DNA from 3 places in the Kitasatospora sp. MBT66 genome. Region 2 is predicted to be linked to each of the others. Evidence: riboswitches for the same ligand, from Rfam matches in the RefSeq annotation. Region 2 holds a riboswitch; each other region holds the start of a gene.
What was found. A riboswitch is a leader RNA that binds a small molecule or an ion and turns the genes downstream of it on or off. The one in region 2 is predicted to bind cyclic di-AMP.

Region 1 (3,266 bases), on a different contig from region 2:
CGGGCGGCGAAGCGGCTGAACGCCAAGCGGCAGGAGCGGCTGCACGCGGAGGCCGAGTGGCAGGGCGAGGTGGCGGCCGGACTGCTGCGCCGGGCGGACCTGGTGACCTGGCCCCGGCTGTACACGCTGCTGCTGCGCGCGGCCGGGGTGGACACCGCCGACGGAGAGGCGGTGCGGGCCTGGCTGGAGGGGTTCCGGGAGCTGCCGGAGGAGGAGCGGCTGGCGGCGTTCGCGGCGCTGGAGGCGGACGGTGTGCTGGACCCGGTGGACGACGGGGGCTGGGAGGCCGGCGGCCGGACGCTGGCGGTCGGGATGGCCACGGACGGCGCGCGGCGGCTGCTGGAGCAGGGGCTGATGCGGCGCAGCTACCGGAACCTGGCCGAGCTGACGGCGCTGGGCCGGCCGATGCCGGAGGAGCTGGCCGGGGACTTCGGGGCGTTCGAGGAGGCGGCGGCGATGGCGGCGCTGGAGCTGGCCGGGACCTGGACGGTGCCGGGGCTGCCGGAGCTGCTGGTGGCGGAGTTCCCGGAGCTGGCGCCGGAGCCGGGGCCGGCCGAGATCGACGCCTATCTGGCCGGGCTGGACGCGGCCTGGGCCGAGGAGGAGGCGGCCTGGGCCCAGGAGGAGGAGCCGGCGGACGGGGAGTGGCCGGCGGAGGCCGAGGAGCCGGCGGACGGCGACGAGCGGGCGCCGGAGCAGGCGTAGAACACGGCGAGGGGCCCCGGCCGGTGCGGCCGGGGCCCCTCGTCCTGCTCGGGGGAGGCGGGGTCAGGGGGTGACGCCGCGCTGCTCGAACCAGGTCTCCGGGTCGACCGGGGCGCCGCCGCCGGGGCGGACCTCGACGTGCAGGTGGGCGCCGGTGACGTTGCCGGTCGCGCCGACCTTGCCGATCTGCTGGCCGGGGAGGACCTTGCCGGAGCCCTTGATGATCGAGGAGAGGTGGCAGTACCAGATCTCGGTGCCGTCGGGCAGGGTCTCGACGATCCGGTAGCCGTAGGCGCCGGCCCAGCCGGCCGAGGTGATGGTGCCCTGGCCGACCGCGTAGACGGGTTCGCCCTGGTCGGCGGCGAAGTCGAGGCCGGTGTGCAGGTGCGCCCAGTAGCGCGCGCTCTGGCCGTAGTGGGCGGAGAGCCGGTAGTCGCGCACCGGCAGCTTGATGGCCGCGAGCTTGGCCTTCTCGGCCTCCTCGGCGGTACGCCTGGCCTGCTCCTGCTGGGCGACCTGGGCGGCGCGCTTGGCCTCGGCCTCCTGGGCGGCCTGGACCCGGGCGGTCTCCTCGGCGGCGGTGCGCTGGCTGTCGGCCTGCTGCTGGATCCGGGCCGCGAGCGCGAGGCCGGGGTCGGCGGAGAGCGCGACCGGGGTCTCGTCGGGGGTCTCCACGGCGGGCGCGGCGGCCGGGGTGGCGGAGGCGAAGCCGGTCGCGCCCAGGGTGGCGGCGACGGCGGTGACGCCGAGCAGCGGCGCGGTGCCGCGGGTCTGACGGGGCATCCGGTGCCGGCTGGTGTCGGCGGCCGGCGGGGCGCTCTCGTCGGCGGGGCCGCCGAAGGGGCCGTGGCCGGCGAACGGGCCCGGATGGTCGAGCAGCTGGGTGCCGGTGGAGGACCCGGACGGGTGTGCCTGGGTGTGCGTCGACGCCACGGAGGCGCGCTCCTTTCCTTCCTTCGCGCCTACCGGGTTAGCTGACGGGTTCGGAGCAGGAAGGTCTCCTACGGCTGAGCCTGGGCGGTGCCCTGACCCGGCCGATTCACCCCAAGGAACATGGTTCCCCGGCTCCCATGGCCTGCCCGGAGGGCCGGCCGGCGGGATTAGGCGACGGCGCACGGTGCCGTCTGGGTACGGCGTTGCGGACCGCGCTGCGTTATCAAACGTTAATCCGAGAGTCCCCCGATTCCAAGCCATCCGTTGGTGACGACCGGACATGGATCGGACGCTACGCGGCCCGATGGGCGATTTGTGACGTTTGATGACACCTGACACTACCGAACGTGAGAGGACGTCAACGAACGGGGTCCCATCTGAGTACGACTACTCATGTGCGGCCGGAGCCGCGCGGCCATTCTGGGCGCCATGAGCGCACCGATGCAGTCACGCACCACGGCCGCCTACTACATCCAGGCCGTCCTGTCCTTCGCCCTCTCCGGCGCCGCCCTCGGCTTCGGGATCGCCTTCCTCCCGGTCGAACCGTGGACCAGGGCCTTCCTCGCCGTCGGCCTGCTCTGGACGGTCACCTCGGCGTTCACCCTGGCCAAGGTGGTCCGGGACCGGCAGGAGACCACCGATCTCGTCACCAGGGTCGACCAGGCCCGGCTGGACAAGCTGCTGACCGAGCACGACCCGTTCAAGGTGGAGGGGGTCTGACCGGGCCGGGTACGGACCGCCGCTCGGGAGGGCTTGACGGCTAAGGCTATTAGCCTTAGCTTTATGGCTATCGGCACTCGCCGATGCCCCGCCCCGAGGAGGCTCCCATGAACGGCACCATCGCCCCCGCCACCCGCTACCTCGACCTCCCCGGTGGCCGGATCGCCTTCGACGACACCGGGCGCGGCGACGGCGCCCCGGTCGTCCTGCTCCCCGGGATGCTCGACAGCCGGGCCGCGTACCGGCACCTGCGCCCGCTGCTGACCGCCGCCGGCCGCCGGGTGATCACCATGGACCTGCGCGGCTTCGGCGAGTCCTCGATCCTCTGGGAGGACTACTCCCCCTCCGCCATCGCCGGCGACGTGCTCGCCCTGCTGGACCACCTGGGCGTCGAGCGGGCCGTGCTGGCGGGCAACTCCTACACCGGCGCCAGCGTGGTCAGAGCCGCCGGTGACGCCCCCGGGCGGGTCGCCGGGATCGTCCTGCTGGACGCCTTCGTCGAGAACGTGCCGCCCACCGCCCTGCAGCGGGCGATGGTCCGGGCGATGGGCGCGCTGCTGGTCCGCTCGCCCGCGTTCTGGGGGCTCTACCTGCGCAAGGCCGCCTTCCCCGGCCCCAAGCCCGCCGACCACGAGGAGTACGTGGCCGGACTGGTCTCCGCACTGCGCACCCCGGGCCGGCGGACCGCCACCCGCGGCTACGTGCACGGCGACGCCTCGCCCGTCGGCTGGACCTCGGCCGTGCGCTGCCCGGCGCTGGTGGTGATGGGCTCCAAGGACCCCGACTTCGGCGACCCGGAGCTGGTCGCCGACCGGCAGGCCGCCGCGCTCGGGGCGCGCAAGGTGATGGTCGAGGGCGCCGGGCACTACCCGATGGCCGACCACCCGGAGGCCACCGCCGAGGCCCTG
Region 2 (3,266 bases):
AGCTGGACGACCAGGAGGAAGAAGACCCCGCTGAACGCCGCGTACACGGCGAGCGTGACCAGGTTGACGGCGGTGAACAGCCGTGAGGAGAACAGGCCCAGCGGCAGCATCGGCTCCGCGGTGCGGCGCTCGACCACGATGAAGGCGGCGCCGAGCAGGAGGCCGGCCGCGCCGGTGACCCAGACCGTGGCGGAGAGGCCGCCCCCGGCGGCGGTCAGCGCATAGGTGATCGAGCCGAGCGCGAGAGCGGCCAGCACCGCGCCGAGCACGTCGAACCGCCCGGTCGAGCTCTCGTCGCGGCTCTCCGGGACGTGCCGGGCGGCCACCGCGATCACCATCGCGGCCAGCGGCAGGTTCAGCAGGAAGATCCAGCGCCAGCCCGGGCCGTCCACCAGCCAGCCGCCGAGGAACGGGCCGACCGCCGCCGAGACCCCGCCGAGGCCGGACCAGAGGCCGACCGCCGCCGAGCGGTCGTCCGGATGGAACACCGCCTGGAGCATCGCCAGCGAGCCCGGGGTGAGCAGCGCCCCGCCGATGCCCTGCACGGCGCGGGCCGCGATCAGCACCTCGATGGTCGGCGCGGCGGCGCAGGCGGCCGAGGCGGCGGCGAACCAGACCACGCCCAGCAGGAAGATCCGGCGCCGCCCGTACCGGTCGCCGAGCGCGCCGCCGAGCAGGATCAGGCCCGCCAGGGTGAGCAGATAGGCGTTCAGCGTCCATTGCAGGGCGTCGAGCTGGGCACCGAGATCGGTGCCGATCCGGGGCAGTGCGACGTTCACGACGGTTCCGTCGAGCATCGCCATGCTGGAGCCGAGCACCGTCGCCAGAAGTACCCAGCGTCCCTGCGCGGTGCCCAACCGCAGGGTGCCTGCATCGGTGGTGGTCACGGCCCATGGTGGGGCCCACGGGGCCGACGTGACAAGGGTCACCGGGGGTGTGTCGGGGATGTCCGTTCCGTGAGTGATCGTGTGCGCACTGATGACGACATCGGCGGAGGGTTGCGGATCACGTGCGCGCAGTGAATGGATTGTGTGCGTACTGTGCATGCCTTTCATGCGGAGCGTCACGGTGTTCCGGACTTTGGTCCCGGGCTCCGGAGATCGACATTGCTTCACCCGAACGGATGGGTTTTAGTTCAGCGACCGCCCGGCGTCAGCCCGGGTGGCCACCGGGTGGAACGCCTAGTCCTGCCGCTGCCCGGTGGTTCGCAACGAACTCTGTACGGCAGGAGCGGGGGACCCACAGGTAAGTCGCCGGACCCGAATTGACGGTCCGGCTTGGGGTGAAGCCGCATTTCTCTGCGGCCGGGCAACTCCAGCCCGAACCCGACAGCTCACCTCGCAGGCGTCGGAGAGGACAGCTTCCATGCCCGCACAGGCTCGTCGTATCGCCATGCCCCGCGCCGTCCGCATCGGCATCGCCACCGCCGTCACCGGCGCCGCCTTCGCCCTCCCGCTGGTGACCACCGTCACCGCCCAGGCGCACGAGGCCCCGGCCGCCGGCCACTCGCAGCAGACCAGCACCTGGACCGGCGCCGCCAGCGTCGACGCCGCGCCGGCCGCTGCCGAGAACGCCCCGGCCGCCCCGGCTGCCGCCGCCGCTCCCGCCGCCGAGGCCGCTCCGGCCGCCCCGGTCGACTACAAGGTCGTCGGCGGGGACACCCTGTCGAAGATCGCCGACGCGAAGAACGTCGAGGGTGGCTGGAAGGCGCTGTTCGAGCACAACCGCTCGGTCATCGGCGCCAACCCGAACCTCATCTTCCCGGGTCAGCACCTCGCGCTCGGCGCCAAGGCCGCCGAGGCCGCGAAGCCCGCCGCCCCGGCCGAGGCCGCCAAGCCGGCCGCCCCCGCCGCCAAGGCGCAGACCTCGCAGGACTCGGTGAAGCCGGCCGCTCCGGCCGCGAAGCCGGCGGCCCCGGCTGCCAAGCCCGCCGCCAAGCCTGCCCCCCAGCCCGCCGTTCAGGCCGTCGTCGCCCCGGTCGCGAAGCCGGCCACCGCGGCTCCGGTCGCCGCCACCTCCGGCTTCTTCGCCCCGCTGGCCAACCCGAAGCTCGGCACCGCCTACGGCGTGGCCGGCTCGATGTGGGCCTCCGGCCACCACACCGGCGCCGACTTCGTCGCTGCCACCGGCACCCCGCTGCGCGCGGTCGCGGCCGGCACCGTGGTGAAGGCCGGCAACGGCGGCGCCTACGGCAACGAGGTCGAGATCAAGCTCGCCGACGGCAAGTACGCCGAGTACGCGCACCTGTCCTCGATCGGTGTGTCCATCGGTCAGACCGTCACCGCCGGCCAGCAGATCGGCCTCTCCGGTGCGACCGGCAATGTGACCGGCCCGCACCTGCACTTCGAGATCCGCACCGGCTCGGAGTACGGCTCGGACATCGATCCGATCGCCTACCTGCGGGCGCACGACGTCGCGATCTGACCTCGGTCGGATCATCTGCCTCCGCCGGATGCGGGGCGAAACGACCTCCCGGAATGGTCATGTCGGGTGACCGCTGGACCGGGTGGACGCCGCATCCGAGTGGATCGACGGGCGCGGGACACGCCCGTCCTGCCGGCCGGCCCGGCTCACGAGACTTCTCGTGGGCCGGGCCGGCCGTCGTCGTGCCCGGGGTCCGCTGCGGCGGAGTTGATCAGGCTTCAGAGTTGGTTCGGGGTAGCCCGGTTCTGCTTCCGGTGGGTTCAGGAACTGTGGGCGGCCGGCTCCTGCTCGGCGGCGGACAGCAGTTGGTGCACCCGGTGGCCGAACTCGTCGGCGTCGCGGGCCGGTTCGAGGAAGACCAGGCGGACGTCGCGGTGGCCGTGCGGGTGGTCCAGGCGGAGCACCAGGCCGTACCGGTCGAGCGCGAGCGGGCGGACGTCGGGGCGGTCGGTGAGCAGCGCCGGGTCGAGCAGCCGGGTGAGCACGGCGAGCGCGTCGGGGTGGTCGTCGGCGAGGTGGGTGAGAAGTCCGGCCTCGTAGCGGGCCAGCGGGTCGGGGGCGGCCGCCGCGAGGTCGGCGCCGGTGATCGCGGTGGTGCCGTACGGGGTCGAGAGCACGGCGTGCGCGACGTCCAGGCGCAGGTGCACGCTGAGGCCGTCGTCGGCGAGGTGGGCGAGGTGGAGCCGGCCGGCCAGGGTGAGACGCCCGCGGACCCGGTCGCGGACGGCCACCGGGGCGATGTCGGTGAGGTCGAGCACGACGGCGAGGCCGTCCTGCTCGCGGGCGGCGGCGGAGGTCACCGGGGAGTCGAGCGGCGCGCGCAGCCGGAGCCGGGAGCCGTG
Region 3 (3,266 bases), on a different contig from region 2:
GCGAAGTCCGGCGCCCAGTTGGCGACGGTCTGGACCCGCACGCCCGAGCTCGGGTTGGCGGCCTCGACGTACTTGCCGTCGCCGATGTAGAGCGCGACGTGGTAGACGCCGGAGTCCTGGCCGTTGTTGGACCAGAACAGCAGGTCGCCGGCCTTGAGCGAGTCCAGCGAGACGTGCGTGGACGCGGCGGCCTGGTCGGCGGCGACGCGCGGGACGGAGATGCCCGCGGCGCGCAGCGCGGCCTGGGTCAGGCCGGAGCAGTCCCAGCCGCCGTTGCCGGTGCCGCCGTAGACGTAGGCCTGGCCGACCTTCGACTGGGCGAAGGAGACGGCGGCGGCCATGCTGCCGGTGGCGGCCGGGGCGGGGGCCGGGGTCTCGGCCTTCGCGGCGGGCTCGGCGGCGGGCTTGGCGGCCGTCCCGGAGCCGTTCTGCGCGTCCTTGGCGCGGTTGAACCAGTCGAAGCCCTTGCCGGACTTGTCGGCGGCCGGGGCCTTCGCCTCGGCGCGGTCGCCGAGGGCCAGGTGCTGGCCCGGGTAGATGCTGTGCGGGCCCTCGGACAGGGTGGAGCGGTTGAGCTCGTACAGCCGCTCCCAGCCGCCCTGGACGTTGTTCTTGTCGGCGATGGAGGACAGCCAGTCGCCGGCGACCACGGTGTAGTCGGCGGAGGCCTCCTGGCCCGCCTGGCGGTGCCACTTCTGCCAGTCCTGGGCGCCGGTGCGCTGCTGGGCGGCGTCGGAGGCGGCCGGGGTGTCGGCCTTCGCGGCGGGCTCGGCGGCGGGCTTGGCGGCCGGCTTCTCGGCGGGCTTGGCGGCCGGGGCCGGGGTCTTGGTGGCCGGGGCGGCGGCCGAGGTGTCCACGGCGGCGGGGGTGCCGCCCTTGGTCAGACCGGCCTGGACCGAGCAGACCGGCCAGGCGCCGGGGCCCTGCACGGCGAGCACCTTCTCGGCGATCGCGATCTGCTGGTCCTTGGTGGCGAGGTCGGCACGGGCGGCGAAGGAGGTGCCGCCGAACTCGGCCCAGGTGGAGTTGGTGAACTGGAGGCCGCCGTAGAAGCCGTTGCCGGTGTTGATGCTCCAGTTGCCGGTGCTCTCGCACTGGGCGACCTTGTCCCAGGTGGCGACGGAGGCGGCCGAGGCGGTGCCGGCGGTGAGGCAGGGGATGGTGAGGCCGATGCCCGCGACGCCGAGGGCGGCGATCGCGCGGCGGGTGCGGCCGGACAGACGGGTGCCGTTGGTGGGCAGCATGAAGACGTGGTCCTCTCCCACGCCTGCGAGGTGAGCTGTCGGATTCGGGCTGGAGTTGCCCGGCCGCGCTGTGGACGCGGCTTCACCCCTAGCCCGGGTCCGGTCCGTGGACCGGTCCTGGGCGAACTACCTGTGGTTCCCCCGCTCCTGCCGTGATGTATTGCGCTGCCAGCACGCCCGACGGCAGGACTCGGCGTCGCGGACGGGCTGGGTCCGTGTGGCCACGAACGGGGAGCACGTTAAGCAGAGCCGGCTTCAAACCGCAAACATGTGTGACTACCGTCACAGTTTACGAAAGCCGTGCTGAACCGCTGTCCTTCATGATCAGAAATGACCGATTTCCAGCAACGCCCGTCATGGCCAACACAACTGCCTATGCTTCAGAGCGTCGGCGCCATGCCGGCGCCGACGCAGCCGCCCGGGGGGAGGGCTACGCACCGATGGGCATCGACGAGGAGCCGGACGCCGCCCGTCCGGCCGCCAGGCCGCGCGGGGCGCATCGCAGGGCAAAGCATCGCAGACCGGACATCCCACCCGAACCACCCCGAACTCCCGTAAGCCGCCGCGCATTACTGCGCTGGCTGGCCGTCGGCACCGCCTTCGCGGCGATCAGCGGCGAGGAGGTCCTGCGCCGCTCGCTGACCGGCGAGACCCGGCTCGTCACCCCGGCCGCCGTGGTCGGCGCCGGCCCGCCCGGGGAGGGCGCCCCGATGGGCCAGGACGGCGGTCACGGCGCCGCCCCGCCGGGCGCGACCGCCGCCCCGGGCACCGGACCCCCCGAGCCGCCCGCTCCCGCGCCCACCGTCGACCAGGGCGGCCGCCGCTGGTCCGACCGGGCCGGCTGGGGCGGCGGCCCGCCCGGACCGCGCAGCGCCGTCCGGATCACCGACAAGGTCCTGCTCGACACCGACGCCGAGGTCGGCTCCCTGCTGGTCGAGCCGGGCGGCAGTCTCACCTTCGCCGCCGACCGCACCCTCACCCTCGCCGCCGCGGGCAACGTCGAGATCCGCGGCACCCTCGCCCTCGCCCCCGACGGCGACCGGGTCCACACCCTCCGCTTCCCCGCCGTCGACGAGAAGCGCTTCCAGGGTGACGGTATGAAAGTGGTCGACACCGACGTCGGCCTCTGGGTCACCGGCGCCGGCTACCTGCGGCTGGACGGCGCCGCCAAGACCGCCTGGGTCCGCGCCGAGCGCGAGCTCAGGGCCGGCGACACCGTCGTCAACCTGGCCGCCCCGCCCGCCGGCTGGCTCCCCGGCGACGAACTGGCCGTCACCCCGACCGGCCCGCCCGACCAGGACGGCTTCGCCGCCGCCTACGACCTCGTCACCGTCCGGTCCGTCAGCGGAACCACCGTCACCCTGACCACCCCGTTGAAGTACCCGCACCCCAGGGTCGCCGCCGGAGGGGGCGTCACCGTCGGTGCCGAACTGCTCAACCTCACCCGCAGCGTCCGGGTCGAGGGCAGCGCCAAGGGCCGCGCGCACGTCCACCTCACCAGCACCCGCCGGGCCGACGTCCGGCACACCGCGCTGCGCTGGGTCGGGCCGCGCGCCGACACCAAGGAGACCTGGCGGGGCCCGGACGGCACCGCGCCGGTCACCGCGCCGGTGCTCGGCCGGTACGGGCTGCACTTCCACCGGCTCGGCGACGCCACCCGGGGCACCGTGGTCGAGGGCGTGGTCGTCCGGGACGCGGGCAGCCACGCGTTCGTGCCGCACGCCAGCCACGGCATCACCTTCCGCAGCTGCGTCAGCCACGAGACCTGGGAGGACGCCTACTGGTGGGACGGTCCGCTGGACACCCGCACTCCCCAGCAGCCCTCCGACGACATCGTCTACGAGTCCTGCGTCGCCTCCCGCACCCTGCTCGAACCCAACCCCCGGGCCTACCGGCTGACCGGCTTCAACCTCGGCGCGGGCACCGGCGGCAAGGCCGTGGACTGCGTCGCCGTCGGGGTGCAGGGCGCCACCGGTGCCTCCGGCTTCGAGTGGCCGGAGAACAGCGAGGGCGTCTGGACCT

Region 1: it holds a riboswitch for cyclic di-AMP, as region 2 does, so the genes downstream of both, BI06_RS10905 (M23 family metallopeptidase) here and BI06_RS35305 (LysM peptidoglycan-binding domain-containing M23 family metallopeptidase) in region 2, are expected to answer to the same signal.
Region 3: it holds a riboswitch for cyclic di-AMP, as region 2 does, so the genes downstream of both, BI06_RS55325 (transglycosylase family protein) here and BI06_RS35305 (LysM peptidoglycan-binding domain-containing M23 family metallopeptidase) in region 2, are expected to answer to the same signal.

What each region holds. Positions count from the first base shown of each region.
Region 1 is NZ_JAIY01000004.1:939,047-942,312, reverse strand. It holds gene BI06_RS47945 (hypothetical protein) at 1-705, shown strand, start outside; gene BI06_RS10905 (M23 family metallopeptidase) at 769-1,638, opposite strand; cyclic di-AMP (ydaO/yuaA leader) riboswitch at 1,651-1,822, opposite strand; gene BI06_RS10900 (YiaA/YiaB family inner membrane protein) at 2,068-2,358, shown strand; gene BI06_RS10895 (alpha/beta fold hydrolase) at 2,466-3,266, shown strand, end outside.
Region 2 is NZ_JAIY01000015.1:25,851-29,116, forward strand. It holds gene BI06_RS35300 (MFS transporter) at 1-887, opposite strand, end outside; cyclic di-AMP (ydaO/yuaA leader) riboswitch at 1,199-1,362, shown strand; gene BI06_RS35305 (LysM peptidoglycan-binding domain-containing M23 family metallopeptidase) at 1,366-2,424, shown strand; gene BI06_RS35310 (DUF2470 domain-containing protein) at 2,685-3,266, opposite strand, start outside.
Region 3 is NZ_JAIY01000020.1:179,282-182,547, reverse strand. It holds gene BI06_RS55325 (transglycosylase family protein) at 1-1,265, opposite strand, end outside; cyclic di-AMP (ydaO/yuaA leader) riboswitch at 1,252-1,419, opposite strand; gene BI06_RS41850 (hypothetical protein) at 1,685-3,266, shown strand, end outside.